DNA from 2 places in the Lysobacter sp. DMC97 genome. Region 2 is predicted to be linked to the other one. Evidence: predicted binding sites of a transcription regulator. Region 2 holds the regulator's gene; the other holds the start of a gene.

Region 1 (7,272 bases), on a different contig from region 2:
AGATTGGCGGGCACCTGCGTGGCATCGTCGCCGGTGGCGGCCATCGTCGCGGGGGCGGCGACGGTCGCGCAGATCGCGAACGACAGGATGGACGCGCGGAGGCGTCCGGACATCGGAGTGTTGCGCATGTGAAGCTCCTTCTCATCGGGGGAATGCGGCGGCACGGTGGGGGAGGCCGCCGGTCCGCATGGTGCGCATCGACGATGCCGGCATCGCGGCTTCATCCCGCGAAGCGACGATCGGTTCCTTCGGTGGGGTCGGAACCGACGTGATTGCGTGTCGTGTCCGCGATCCATGCGTGACACCCGCACTTTATGCCGCGTCGTTCTCACACCGGGCGATCCCGGGTGACGCGCGTCGCGGAAACGCGCATCGCGCGCGTTCGACATTGGTCTCGGTAGGGCGCGCGTCGCGTCGTGCGTCGCCGCCCGGTTCAACCGTGTTGCTTCAGCCCGGCTGCTTCAGTCCAGCTGCTTCAGTCTGGTTGACCCAGCCGCAGGAACACCGCTTCCTCGCCATGTTCGGCGATGCCGACGCCGAAGTAGATCGGGCCCAGCGGCGTGTCGAGCGCGCTGTAGAGGCTGCCACCGAACAGCGTGCGCTCCGCCGACGGCGATTCGCCGCGCTGCCACACCTGTCCGGCTTCCAGCGAGCCGCCGAGGAACAGCGGGTATTCCAGCACCTGCGCCAGCGGCCGGCGGTATTGCAGCGTCGCCACCGCCGCGCCGGTGCCGTGCAGGGTGTCGATGCCGTAGCCCGACAGCCGGAACAGGCCGCCGAGGTGGGCGATGTCCTCGTAGGCGTCGCCGCGGCGGTCCTGCGCATTCGCGCTCGCCAGCCAGCGTCCGCCCAGCGCGCTGAACGCGTACGACGTCTCCAGGCGCGTGGTGAAGCCGCGGGTGTCGCTGCCGAACGCCTGCAGGTAGCGCGCGTGGCGCGCATGCAGGTACCAGCCGTGCGCGGGGAATTCGGCGTCGTCCTGGGTGTCGAGGATCAACGCGAATTCGGCGCCGGCGCTGGTGCTGCCGTTCGGCAATCCGATCGGCAGCGGTCCGGAACGCACGCGGAAATGGTTGCGGCGCGTGAACGGCGTCACCGAGGCTTCGCCCCAGTCGCCGAGGTCGAGGCCGAGGCCGGCGCGGAACTGCCAGTGTTCGATGCGGTAACTGCCGACCAGCGCGTCGTCGTCGAGCAGCGTTTCGTTGCGGCCCAGCCATTCCAGCGACGAGCGGAAGAAGGTGTGCCGGCGCGGATCCAGCGGCTGGTTCCATTCGGCGAACGCGCGGTTGCGATCGCCCAGCCGCGCTTCGAGCAGCAGGTCGCCGCCGAAGCGGTTGAGTTCGCGCTTGCCGAAGCGCGCGCCCAGCTGGTAGTCCGCATGGCCTTCGAAATCGTCCTGCAGGAACAGGCCGAACTTCAGCGTGCCGTCTTCTTCCCAGCGCCGGCTGCGGGTGACGTAGGTCAGCACGCTGCCGCCTTTCGCGCCGTCGGTCACCGTGTAGTAGGCGCGGGAGAATTCGCCGCTGCCGTAGAGGTGCGACAGATCGCGCTCGATCTTCTCCGGCACGATCGTGTCGCCCGGTTTCGCCGTCATCGCCGCGCGGATCACGGTGTCGTCGACGGCGGAGGTGTTGACCAGCTCCACCTTCTCGATCGGGCCGATCGGGCGCAGCCGCGCGAGGCGCGTCTCGCGCCAGGCCGCGTAGGCCTCGGGCGAGAGCTGGCGTGCGCGCAGCTTCGGCAGCGCGGCCTCGGCCGCGGCTTCGCCCAGCGGCACGCCCTGGTCGAGGCCCGCGGTCATGTCGGTGGAGCTGAGGTCGCCCAGCGTCGGCACGATCAGCACGTCGTCCGCGCGCAGGCGATCGCGCTGGCGCTGGGTCTCGCGCAGCATCAGCGCGGTCACCATCTGGTCGGTGATGCTGAAGGGGTCGAGCAACTGGTCGCGCTTCTTCAGCGTCGCGCCGATGTCGACCGCGATCACGTGCCGCGCGCCGAGCGCCTGCGCCACTTCCACCGGCAGATTCATCGACACGCCGCCGTCGATCAGCGAGCGCTCGCCGTAGCTCACCGGCGAGAACGCGCCGGGCACCGCCATGCTCGCGCGGATCGCGTTGACGAGATCGCCGTGGTCCATCGCCACGGTCTCGCCGGTTTCCAGGTCGGTGCCGATGGCGCGGTACGGGATCGGCAGCGCGTCGAAGTCGTCGATGTTCGCGCTCGGCAGCATCGCCGTGCGCAGCGCCACCGCGAGGCGCTGGCCCTCGAACAGCGACGGCGCCACGCCGAGCTTGCCGTCGCGCAGGCCGAACCCGCCCTTGGCGAGGAAGCTGCGGTCCTCGGCCTTGCGCCGCGCCGGGAAATCGCGGCGGTCGACGCGGTCGGAGAACATCGTCTTCCAGTCCAGCGCGCGCAGCCGCGCCTCGATCTCCGCCGCGCCCAGGCCGCTGGCGTACAGCCCGCCGACCACCGCGCCCATGCTGGTGCCGACGATGCAGTCCACCGGGATGCGTTCGCGCTCCAGCACCTTGATCACGCCGATGTGGGCCATGCCACGGGCGCCGCCGCCGCTGAGCACCAGGCAGGTGTCGTAGCCACCGGCCGGGGGCGGGACGTCGGTCCGCGCCTCGGCCCGCGGCAGGTCCGCGGTGTCGTCCTGCGCGTATGCCGCGGGGGCGAGCGCGAGCAGCAGGGCGAGGGCGACGGGAAGGCGGCGGGGCAGGGGCGGGGTCCGTGTCGACATGATCCAGAATGGTGCGTAGAGAGCGAATGACGCACCAAATTGGTGCGAACGATGACGGGTGATGGAAGGCGCGCCCTTTCAGATCAAGGGGTTGCGCCCGTTTCCGGGCTGGCACGGGGCTTGCAATGAAGACCGCATCCCTTCACCCGTTCGGAGCTTCCGAAGATGTCCCTCGAGCACGTCGAAAAACTCGTCAAGGATCATAAGGTCGAATTCGTCGATCTGCGTTTCGCCGACATGCGCGGCACGCAGCACCACGTCACCTTCCCCGCCTCGATCATCGAGCCCGGCCTGTTCGAAGAAGGCAAGATGTTCGACGGCTCGTCGATCAGCGGCTGGAAGGGCATCAACGAGTCCGACATGATCCTGCTGCCGGACGCCGGCACCGCGTTCCTCGATCCGTTCACCGCGGATCCGACCCTGGTGCTGACCTGCGACATCCTCGACCCGGCGACCATGCAGGCCTATGACCGCGATCCGCGCGGCGTCGCCAAGCGCGCCGAGGCCTACCTCAAGGCCAGCGGCATCGCCGACCAGGCGTTCTTCGGCCCCGAGCCGGAATTCTTCATCTTCGACAGCGTCCGCTTCGCCAACGACATGGGCCACACCTTCTTCCACGTCGACTCGGAAGAGGCGCACTGGAACTCGGGCCGCGAGTACGAAGGCGGCAACACCGGCTACCGGCCGATGGTGAAGGGCGGCTACTTCCCGGTCGCGCCGCTCGACTCGCTGCACGACCTGCGCGCCGAGATGTGCAAGACGCTCACCTCGCTGGGCATCGAAGTCGAAGTGCACCACCACGAAGTCGCGAACGCCGGCCAGTGCGAGATCGGCACCAAGTTCAACTCGCTGGTGACCAAGGCCGACGAACTGCTGACGATGAAGTACGTCATCAAGAACGTCGCCTACCGCAACGGCAAGACCGTCACCTTCATGCCCAAGCCGCTGGTCGGCGACAACGGCAGCGGCATGCACGTGCACCAGTCGCTGGCCAAGGGCGGCGTGAACCTGTTCTCCGGCGACGGCTACGGCGGCCTGTCGCAGCTGGCGCTGTGGTACATCGGCGGCATCTTCAAGCACGCCCGCGCCATCAACGCCTTCGCCAACTCGACCACCAACAGCTACAAGCGCCTGGTGCCGGGCTTCGAGGCGCCGGTGATGCTGGCCTACTCGGCCCGCAACCGTTCGGCGTCGTGCCGCATCCCGTACGTGGCCAACCCGAAGGCGCGCCGCATCGAGATCCGCTTCCCCGATCCGATGCAGACCGGCTACCTCACCTTCGCCGCGCTGATGATGGCCGGCCTGGACGGCATCAAGAACCAGATCGACCCGGGTTCGCCGAGCGACAAGGACCTGTACGACCTGCCGCCGGAAGAAGAGAAGAACATCCCCACCGTGTGCCACTCGCTGGACCAGGCACTGGAAGCGCTGGACAAGGACCGCGAGTTCCTCAAGGCCGGCGGCGTGTTCTCCGACGACTTCATCGACGGCTACATCGCGCTGAAGATGCAGGAAGTCACGCGTTTCCGCGCGGCGACCCACCCGCTCGAATACCAGATGTACTACACGATCTGATGTGTCTCCCCCTCCCTTTCGCCGCAGGCGAAGGGGATGGTTGGGGTGAGGGCGACCGTCGCGACACGGCGCACCGGACGTCTCATCTCCCTCCCCCGCATGCGGGGGAGGGTCGGGGTGGGGGCAATCGATGCGGCACGCACGCGGAGAAGAGGCCATGCACATCGCGATCGATGACCTGCGCGGCGACGACATCGTCGCGCTGCTGCAGGCCCATCTCGACGACATGCATCGCCACTCGCCGCCCGAGAGCGTGCATGCGCTGGACCTGGACGCGCTGCGTCGCCCGGAGATCACGTTCTGGACGTTGCGCGACGACCGGGGCGGGCTGATGGGGTGCGGTGCGCTGAAGCAGCTGGACGACGCGCACGGCGAGATCAAGTCGATGCGCACCGCCGCGGCGCATCTGCGGAAGGGCGTGGCGGCGACGTTGTTGCGGCACGTCCTGCGCACGGCGCGGGAGCGCGGTTACCGGCGACTGAGCCTGGAGACCGGCGCCCCCGAGGCCTTCGCGCCGGCGCGCGAGCTGTACGCGCGGTTCGGGTTCACGGAATGCGGTCCGTTCGCGGACTACGTCGAGGATCCGTACAGCGTGTTCATGACCCTCGAATTGCAGGGTCCGGACTGACGAGGAGCGAAGCGGCAAGGCCCCTGGCGGGGCACAGGCGAGCGGTTGCGGCCAGGCGCGGGGCGCCGGCCGGGAGGTTTCAGCCACAGGTTTCGGCCGGGCGCGGCGCACACGCGCTGGCGCGTCCGGCCACGAGGTCGCGGACGAACACGACGCAACTCCTTCCCCCACGTCGGATGCGTTGTGGTCTCCGGGAGCCGATGTCCACCGCAGGGCAGCCTGCGGTGGACACCGGCGCCAGACAGAACGCCGGCACTCCGGTGCCGGTCCTTCCATCCACGGGGAGAGCGCATGAAACTGATCACCGCCATCATCCGGCCGTTCAAGCTCGACGAGGTGCGCGAAGCCTTGTCCGAGATGGGCGTGTCCGGCATCACCGTCACCGAAGTGAAAGGCTTCGGTCGACAGAAGGGACATACCGAGCTGTATCGCGGCGCGGAATACGTCGTCGATTTCCTGCCGAAGATCAAGGTCGAGGTCGCCGTCGCGAGCGACCGGCTCGACGCCGCGATCGAGGCGATCCAGCAATCCGCAGGCACCGGCAAGATCGGCGACGGAAAGATCTTCGTCACCGCGCTGGAACAGGTCATCCGCATCCGCACGGGCGAAGTCGGCCCGGATGCGCTCTAACCCCCGCCTCGGAGATCGTCCCATGACGCCTGCAACCTTCTTCGGGTCACGGACCCGTGCCCTCGCGCTCGCGCTGCTGGTCGGCGCGGCGTCCACCTGTTTCGCGTTCGCGGCCACGGCGCAGTCCGAGCCCGGCGCGACCGCGCAAGCGGAAACTCCCGCCGCCGCCGACGCGGCCCCCGCGCCCGGTGATTCCACCACCGCGCCTGCCGCCGCGCCTGCCGCCACGGATGCGGCGCCCGCCGCCGGCGAAGCCGCACCGGCCGCGACCGATGCCGCCGCTGCTGCGGCATCCGCCGCCCCTGCCGAAGCCCCGGCGCCCGCGCCGGTGCAGAAGGCCGACAAGGGCGACACCGCGTGGCTGCTGGTCTGCGCCGCGCTGGTGATCTTCATGACCCTGCCCGGACTCGCGCTGTTCTACGGCGGCCTGGTGCGCAGCAAGAACGTGCTGTCGATCCTGATGCAGTGCCTCGTCGTGTTCTCGGTGGTCGCGATCCTGTGGGCCGTGTACGGCTACAGCCTCGCCTTCACCGGCGGCAATGCCTTCATCGGCGGCGGCGACCGGCTGTTCGGTGCCGGCCTCAACGGCGCGATGGCGGCCACGTTCACCAAGGGCGTGTACCTGCCGGAGCTCGCGTTCTTCGTGTTCCAGGGCGCGTTCGCCTGCATCACCTGCGCGCTGATCGTCGGTGCGTTCGCCGAACGCGTGAAGTTCGCCGGCGTGCTGCTGTTCACGGTGATCTGGTTCACCTTCGCCTACGCGCCGATGGCGCACATGGTGTGGTTCTTCCCGGGTCCGGACGCGTTCACCGACGCCAAGGCCGCGGCGGACGCCACCGCCGCCTCGGGCTTCCTGTGGGCCAAGGGCGCGCTGGACTTCGCCGGCGGCACCGTCGTGCACATCAACGCCGCGATCGCCGGTCTGGTCGGCGCGTACCTGATCGGCCCGCGCCTGGGCTACAAGCGCGAGGCGATCAAGCCGCACAACCTCACCCAGACCATGGTCGGCGCCTCGATCCTGTGGGTGGGCTGGTTCGGCTTCAACGCCGGTTCCGCGCTCGAAGCCAACGGCGTCGCTGCGCTCGCCTTCGTCAACACTTTCCTCGCCACCGCGGCGGCGGTGCTGGCGTGGACCGCGATCGAGTGGATCGCGCGCGGCAAGCCGTCGATGCTGGGCGGCGCGTCGGGCGCGGTCGCCGGTCTCGTCGCGATCACCCCGGCCTGCGGCTACGTCGGCCTGATGGGCGCGATCGCGTTGGGCCTGATCGCCGGCGTGGTCTGCTTCTGGGGCGTCACCGGCCTGAAGAAGCTGCTGCATGCCGACGACTCGCTGGACGTGTTCGGCGTGCACGGCGTGGGCGGCATCACCGGCGCGCTGCTGACCGGCGTGTTCGCGGCGCCGTCGCTGGGCGGCTCGGGCCTGTGGGACTACGTCACCGAGACGGCCGTTCCGGAATACAGCATCGCCTCGCAGGTGTGGATCCAGGCGCAGGGCGTGCTGGTCACGGTGCTGCTGTCGGGCATCGTCTCGCTGGTCGCCTTCACCATCGTGAAGTACACCGTCGGCCTGCGCGTCAGCGAAGAGGCCGAGCGCGAAGGCCTCGACATCGCCTCGCACGGCGAAGCGGCGTACGAGCACTGACGTTCCTGCCCTCGCGGCATGCGGATCGGGCTTCCCGCGAGGGAAGCCCGATTCGTT
Region 2 (7,272 bases):
GCGGCGAGGGTTTCGGCGAGATACACCGAGCGATGCCGCCCGCCGGTGCAGCCGAACGCCACCGTGATGTAGCTGCGGGTGTCGCCCTGCATGCGCGGCAGCCAGTGGTCGAGGAACGCGCCGACCTGGCGCACGTAGTCCTGCGCGTCGGCGTCGGCGTCGAGGTGCTCGCGCACTTCGCGATCGCGGCCGGACAGCGGGCGCAGGCGCGCGTCCCAGTGCGGGTTCGGCAGCATGCGCGCGTCGAACACGAAGTCGGCGTCGGCAGGCACGCCGCGGCGGTACGCGAACGACTCGAACAGCAGCGAGATCGTGCGGTCGTCGCCGAGGCCGAGTTCGGTGATCACACGGCGCCGCAGCTGGTGGACGTTGGTCTCGCTGGTGTCGACGACGACGTCGGCCAGCGCGCGCAGCGGGCGCAGCAGCCGGCGTTCTTCCTCGATCGCCTCGGCCAGCGCGAGTCCACGATGACTCAGCGGATGTCGGCGCCGGGTCTCGGCGAAACGCTTGAGCAGCACGCCGTCGGTGGCGTCGAAGAACACGAGCTTCGTGTCCAGCCCCAGCGCGCCGGCCTGCGACAGCCACGACGGCAGCTTCGACAGGTCGGTCTGGCGATTGCGCACGTCGATGCCGACCGCGAGTTTCTGCGGCAGGTCGCTCTTGCCGGTGGCGCTGCGCACGAAGTCGGGCAGCAGTTCGGCCGGCAGGTTGTCGACGCAGTCGAAATCCAGGTCTTCCAGCGTGTGCAGCGCGATCGACTTGCCGCTGCCGGACATGCCGCTGACGACGATCAGGCTGGACCCGCGATCGGAAGTGGCGAGGCTCACTCGGCGCGCTCCAGGAAATGCGAATGCCGGGCCATGAACGCCGCGGCCGGATCCACGCCCTTGATCCGCAGGATGTGCGCGCGCGCCGCGGCCTCGGTCAGCACCGCGAGGTTGCGGCCGGGCATCACCGGCAGGGTGATCATGGGCACGTCGAGATCGAGCAGCCGGCGCGAACCGAGATCGCCGAGCAGGCGCTCCATGCCGGTCGATTGCGGCTCGTGGTGCGGGCGCGCGAGATGCACGATCAGGCGCAGGTACTTGTTCCGCTTCACAGCGGTGTCGCCGAACATCTGGCGCACGTTGAGGATGCCGAGGCCGCGCACTTCCAGCAGGTCCTGCAGCAGTTCCGGGCAGGCACCGTCGAGCACGTCTGGCGCGATCTGGGTGAATTCCGGCGCGTCGTCGGCGACGAGGCGATGGCCGCGCGTCACCAGTTCCAGCGCGAGTTCGCTCTTGCCGGCGCCGGATTCGCCGGTGATCAGCACGCCGATGGAATAGATCTCCATGAACACGCCGTGCACGGTGAGCCGCGGCGCGAGCTTGCGCGCGAGGTGGTATTGCAGGTGGTTGAACAGTTCGTGGCCGCGGCGCGGCGACAGCCACAGCGGCGTGTCGGATTCCTCCGCGGCCTGACGCAGGTCCTCGGGACAGCGCTGGTCCTTACTGACGACCATCGCCAGCGGGCGGAACTGCATGATCTTCTCGATCGTCTCCCAGCGCTGGCGCGCGTCGAGCGCGTCCAGCCAGGCGAGTTCCTCGGTGCCGAGGATCTGCACCTTGTTCGGATAGATGATGTTGAGGTAACCGGCCAGCGACGGACGCCGGGCGACGGTATCGACGGCTTCGAGGAGCCGGTGTTCGCCGCGTTGCCCGGCGACCCAGCGCAACGCGAGGCGCTCCTGCTGCTGGTCGAACAGATCGCGCGCGCTGATGCTGGCAGTCATGGCGGGAGGCGGTAGGGGCGGGCCCGGCGACGCGCACGGCGCCGCCGGGCGGGACGGACGTCAGTCCGCGGTGCGCGCGAGGCTTTCCCCGCGGTGGTGGTCGACCAGCTTTTCCTTGTGCTTGATCAGCAGGCGGTCAAGCTTGTCGGCGAGCAGGTCGATGGCGGCGTACATGTCCTGGCCTTCGGCGTCGGCGTGCAGGGTGCGGCCGGCGAGCTTGATCGTCGCCTCGGCGCAGTGACGCGGTTTCTCGATGCTCAGCTGGGTGCGGATGATGTCCATCGGGTGTTCGAAATGCCGGCTGAGGCGCGAGAAGCGGGTTTCGACGTAATCGCGCAGTGCGGGAGTGACTTCGATCTGGTGGCCGTGGGTTTCGATACGCATCGACGGTGTCCTCTGTTGAGCCGGGCGTGTGACGCGCATCGCGATCCCGGCCCCGGCCCGCCGGCGTGCGATGCGGGCGGCGGCCTCGGCCGCTCGCCTCATGGGAGACATCGGGCCGGAACGGGGGGTGCACAAGGGCGGGTCGTCCGTTCCGATGCTCCGCTTCGACAGGGTACCCCAGCACGGCGCGGACGCAAGGGCGTGCCGCGCGCGTTCAGGCCATGCGCACGCGTTCGTGCGAGGCCGGGATGTTCATCGCTTCGCGGTACTTCGCGACCGTGCGCCGCGCCACCGGAACGCCGGAGGCCTTCAGGGTGTCGGCGAGCTTGGCGTCGGACAGCGGCTTGCGCGGGTTCTCGGCCTCGATCAGGCGCCGGATCATCGACTGGATCGCGGTGCTGGAGGCTTCGCCGCCGCCTTCGGTGCCGATGCCCGAGGCGAAGAAACTGCGCAGCGGCAGCGTGCCGCGCGGCGTGAGTGCGTACTTGCGTGCGATCGCGCGCGAGACCGTGGATTCGTGCAACCCGATCTCGGTCGCGACTTCGCGCAGGGTGAGCGGGCGCAGCGCCTGCTCGCCGAATTCCAGGAAGCCCGACTGCTGGCGGATCAGGCAGCGCACGACCTTGAGCAGCGTGTCGCCGCGCGCTTCCAGGTGTTTGAGCAGCCAGCGTGCTTCCTGCAGGCGACCGCGCAGGTAGGCGGCGTCGCTGGCGCTGGCGTGCTGGATCATGCCCTCGTAGCCGCGGTGGATCGTCAGTCGCGACTGGGTGCCCGCCAGCGCCGTGCGCCACAGGCCGTTGTGGCGCCAGATCACGCAGTCGGGCGTGATGTAGGTATCGGCGCTCATGCCGCCGAGCTGCGAGCCCGGACGCGGGTCCAGCGAGCGCACCAGTTGCATCGCGGTGGCGGCATCGTCGGCGGAAAGATGCAGCTCGCTCGCCAGACCGTCGATGCCGAGTTTCGGCAGCCGTTCCAGCGCCTCCTCGACGATGCGCAGCGCCGCGACGCGTCCCGGCGTGTCGTCCGCCAGCGCATGCAATTGCAGCGACAGGCACTCGCGCAGATCGCGCGCGGCGACGCCGGGCGGATCGAAGCGCTGGATCTGGTGCAGCACGGTCAGGATTTCGGCGGTGCCGACATGCACGTCCGGCAGCAGGGCTTCGGCGATCGCGTCCAGCGGTTCGCGCAGGTAGCCGTCGTCGTCGACGGCGTCGATGATCGCCGCGCCGATGCGCTGGTCCTGCGGCGACAGCCGGGTGAGATGCAGTTGCCACGACAGATGATCGTGCAGCGACTCGGCGTGGGTGAGCCGGTCCATCGGATCGAGGCCGTCGTCGTCGCCGCTGCCGCTGCCGGTCGCGCTCCAGTTGTCGGGCGGCTCCCAGCCATCGTCGGCTTCGGTTTCGGCCTGTTCGCGCGCGGGCTCCTCGGCGGCCTGCGATTCGGCCGTGGCGGGCGGCTCCGGCATGCCTTCGGGCGCTTCGCCCTCGGCGTTCTCGGCCCAGTCGAGCAGTGGATTGCTCTCGACCGCGACGGCGATCTCCTGTTCCAGCTCGAGCGACGACAACTGCAGCAAATGCAGGGCCTGCCGCAATTGCGGCGTCAGGACCAGCTGTTGCCCCAGCGATGTCTGAAGACGCGCCTTCATGTCCGTATGTTAGCCCCCCCCGTGCCACTCCGGGCAACCCTTGGCGCGATTCTTGCAAAGTCCGCGTCCGGTGGACCGGGATGCACGACACAACCCGGCGAAGCGAGGTCATGCATCCGCATTGGCGCACTCGATCGGTCGGTGCGCCGAGGTCGGTGAAGATCGATCGAGGGCGGTCGGCCGACGATGCGGCCAGGAATCAGAGGCGGAACACTCAGAGGCGGAACGATTCGCCGAGATAGACGCGGCGCACGTCGGGATTGGCCAGGAGTGCGTCGGGCGCACCCTGCGCGAGGACGGTGCCTTCGCTGAGGATGTAGGCACGGTCGCAGATGCCCAGCGTCTCGCGCACGTTGTGGTCGGTGATCAGCACGCCGATGCCGCGGTTCTTGAGATGGCGGACGATGCGCTGGATCTCGCCGACGGAAATCGGGTCGACGCCGGCGAAGGGTTCGTCGAGCAGCATCATCCGCGGCTTGGCCGCCAGCGCGCGGGCGATCTCGACGCGGCGGCGCTCGCCGCCGGAGAGGCTGGCGCCGATCTGTTCGGCGACGTGGGTGACCTGCAGTTCTTCCAGCAGCGATGCCAGCTCGCGTTCGCGGCCGTCGGCGTCAAGGTCCGGGCGCAGTTCCAGCACCAGGCGCAGGTTGTCGGCGACGCTGAGCTTGCGGAACACCGACGGTTCCTGCGGCAGGTAGCCGACGCCGCGCTTGGCGCGGGCGTACATCGGTTCGCCGGTGATGTCGTGGCCGTCCAGCACGATGCGGCCGGCATCGGCGTTCACCAGGCCCACGATCATGTAGAAGCAGGTGGTCTTGCCGGCGCCGTTCGGACCGAGCAGGCCGACCACTTCGCCGGCTTCGAGCTTCAGACCGAAATCGCGCACGACCTCGCGCGACTTGTAGCGCTTGCGCAGTCCCTCGGCGACCAGCATCAGGGCTTGCCCTTGGGCGCGTCGGGTTTCGGTGCGGGCTTCGGCGCCGGCGCGGTGCCGCCGTTCTGCGCCGATTTCGGCACGAAGGTCATGTTCACGCGACCGCTGTTGCCGCCGCTCTCGAGCCGGCTGTTCTTGAGGTCGTAGGTCAGGCGCTGGCCCGTGGTGCTGCCGCGCGGCGTGGTCACGGTGTAGTTGCCGGTGAGCACGATGACGTCGTTGCGGGTGTCGTAGTCGATGCGGTCGGCCTTGGCGTTCATCCAGGTGCCGTCGTTCATCTGCTGCTTCAGCGTCGCCGGCTTGCCGGTGAGCTCGGCGCGGGAGACATCGCCGCCGGCGCGATGGATGTCGGCGCGGTCGGCGTGGATCTCCATCGTGCCCTGGGTGATGACCACGGCGCCGGTGAAGGTGTAGACACCGCTGTCGTCGAGGCTGCCTTCGCTGTGCGCGGAGGCGATGTTCATGTTCTGGTTGCGGTCCGAATCGCGCGCGGTCGCGCTGCCTGCGCCGAGCGCGAGCATGGCCACCGCGAGCGCCGCGACGACGCGCGTGCGGCGGTGCATGCGACGGGTACGGAGGAGGGAATCAGCGTGGGCTCGGCGCATGGGTGGACTGGACCTCGGATCGGAACACGTAGCGTTTGGTGGTCGTGGACACCGCGAAACCGCGACCCCGGAGTATAGAACCGGGCTGGACGATGGTCACGACGGCGTCGGTGCTGGCGCGGTTCTGCTGCGGATAGACGTTCAGGCGCTCGGTGTTCATGGTCACCGGTCGCAGTTCGTCGCTCGGACCGTTGGCCTTGACCTCGCCGAGCAGGCGGATTTCCTTCTGGTCCGCGCTGACCCAGCCGGTCTTGCTGCGGATGTCCCAGTAGCGGCCTTCGCCGTTGGGCACGAAGAACACCGGCGTGGTCAGGTTCATCGTCTGGTCGCCGGGGCGACGCGCCAGCGTCGGCGCACGCAGGGTGAAGGATTCGCGGCCGTCGGCGTTCAGCGCGACCAGTTCGAAGTCCTCCAGCACGTAGTCCGGGCGGTCGGCCGGGCCCGTGGCCAGGGCCTGCGGCGCACGGTGCCGCCACACCGCCCAACCGGCCAGCGCCGCGCCGGCGATGAGCAGCAGGACGAGGATCGGCCGCCAGTTCATGCGCGGTCCCCGGTGATGCCGGTGGGCGCCATGTCGACCGGGAAATGGCCCTGCGCCGCGAGCAGCAGGTCGCACAGCTCGCGCGCGGCGCCGCGGCCGGCGCGGGCGCTCGTGCGCCAGTGCGCGGCGGCGCGGGTGGTGGCGTGGGCGTCCGCGGGAGAGACCGCGAGACCGCAGGCGCGCATGACCGGCAGGTCGGGCAGGTCGTCGCCCATGAAACAGACCATCCCGGTGTCGATGCCTAGCTCGGCGCACAGCGCCTGCACGCAGCCGAGCTTGTCCTTCACGCCGATGTGGGCGCGCACGCCCAGTTCCTCGGCCCGGCGCGCCGCGACTTCGCTGCGTCGCGCGGTGATGAAGGCGACCTCGATCCCGGCCTTGCGCAGCAGCACCAGGCCCTGGCCGTCATGCACGTGGAAGGCCTTCAGCTCGCGGCCGTCGGCGTCGAGGAAGAGGCGGCCGTCGGTGAGCGTGCCGTCGACATCGAAGCACGCCAGCCGGATCCGCGCGGCGCGGGCCACGAGGGTGTCGTCGAGGTCGGCGAGGTGCGCCGGGATCGTGAGCGTCATCCTCACACCACCCGCGCGCGCAGCAGATCGTGGATGTTCAGCGCGCCGACCACGCGACGGTCGCCGTCGACGACCAGCAGCGCGTTGATCTTGTGCGCTTCCATCAGCTGCGCGGCTTCCACCGCCAGTGCGTCGGCGTCGATGACCACCGGCGCGCGGGTCATGACCCGGTCGATCGGCGTCGTGTGCACGTCGGTGGCGGGATCGGCCAGCGAACGGCGCAGGTCGCCGTCGGTGTAGAGGCCGAGCAGGCCGCCGGCGTCGTCGACCACCGCGGTCATGCCGAGGCGCTTGCGGCTCATCTCCAGCAGCGCGTCGGCGAGGGTGGCGTCGGGGCCGACGCGGGGGACGTCATCGCCGGTATGCATCACGTCGGCGATGTGCAGCAGAAGGCGGCGGCCGAGCGCACCCGCGGGATGCGAGCGCGCGAAATCCTCGGAGGTGAAGCCGCGCGCTTCCAGCAGCGCGACGGCGAGGGCGTCGCCCATCGCCAGCGACGCGGTGGTGCTGCTGGTCGGCGCCAGCGCCAGCGGGCAGGCCTCGGCCGGCACGCTCACGTCGAGGTGGAGGTCGGCCTCGCGGGCCATCGTCGACTGCGGGCGGCCGGTCATCGCGATCAGGCGGTTGCCCTGGCGCTTGAGCACCGGCAGCAGCATCAGGATCTCGTCGGATTCGCCCGAGTAGGACAGCGCCAGCACCACGTCACGGTCGGTGATCATGCCGAGGTCGCCGTGGCCGGCTTCGCCCGGGTGGACGTAGAAGGCCGGGGTGCCGGTGGAGGCGAGGGTGGCGGCGATCTTGCGGGCGACGTGGCCCGACT

Evidence for each region. Region 2 encodes sigma-54, which starts transcription at its own class of promoters, with help from an activator protein. Its sites were predicted from a motif close to TGGCACGNGCNTTGC; they were not measured.
Region 1: the regulator sigma-54 is predicted to act here: its motif matches at 2,850-2,864, upstream of glnA (type I glutamate--ammonia ligase).

Annotation. Positions count from the first base shown of each region.
Region 1 covers NZ_JBQUZR010000002.1:365,316-372,587, forward strand. The annotation lists gene ACT53Q_RS04465 (S1 family peptidase) at 1-128, opposite strand, end outside; gene ACT53Q_RS04470 (patatin-like phospholipase family protein) at 476-2,740, opposite strand; gene glnA (type I glutamate--ammonia ligase) at 2,906-4,315, shown strand; gene ACT53Q_RS04480 (GNAT family N-acetyltransferase) at 4,473-4,943, shown strand; gene ACT53Q_RS04485 (P-II family nitrogen regulator) at 5,235-5,573, shown strand; gene ACT53Q_RS04490 (ammonium transporter) at 5,563-7,215, shown strand.
Region 2 covers NZ_JBQUZR010000008.1:98,705-105,976, forward strand. The annotation lists gene rapZ (RNase adapter RapZ) at 1-827, opposite strand, end outside; gene hprK (HPr(Ser) kinase/phosphatase) at 824-1,771, opposite strand; gene hpf (ribosome hibernation-promoting factor, HPF/YfiA family) at 1,832-2,155, opposite strand; gene ACT53Q_RS17330 (RNA polymerase factor sigma-54) at 2,370-3,803, opposite strand; gene lptB (LPS export ABC transporter ATP-binding protein) at 4,018-4,737, opposite strand; gene lptA (lipopolysaccharide transport periplasmic protein LptA) at 4,737-5,300, opposite strand; gene lptC (LPS export ABC transporter periplasmic protein LptC) at 5,323-5,883, opposite strand; gene ACT53Q_RS17350 (KdsC family phosphatase) at 5,880-6,452, opposite strand; gene ACT53Q_RS17355 (KpsF/GutQ family sugar-phosphate isomerase) at 6,455-7,272, opposite strand, start outside.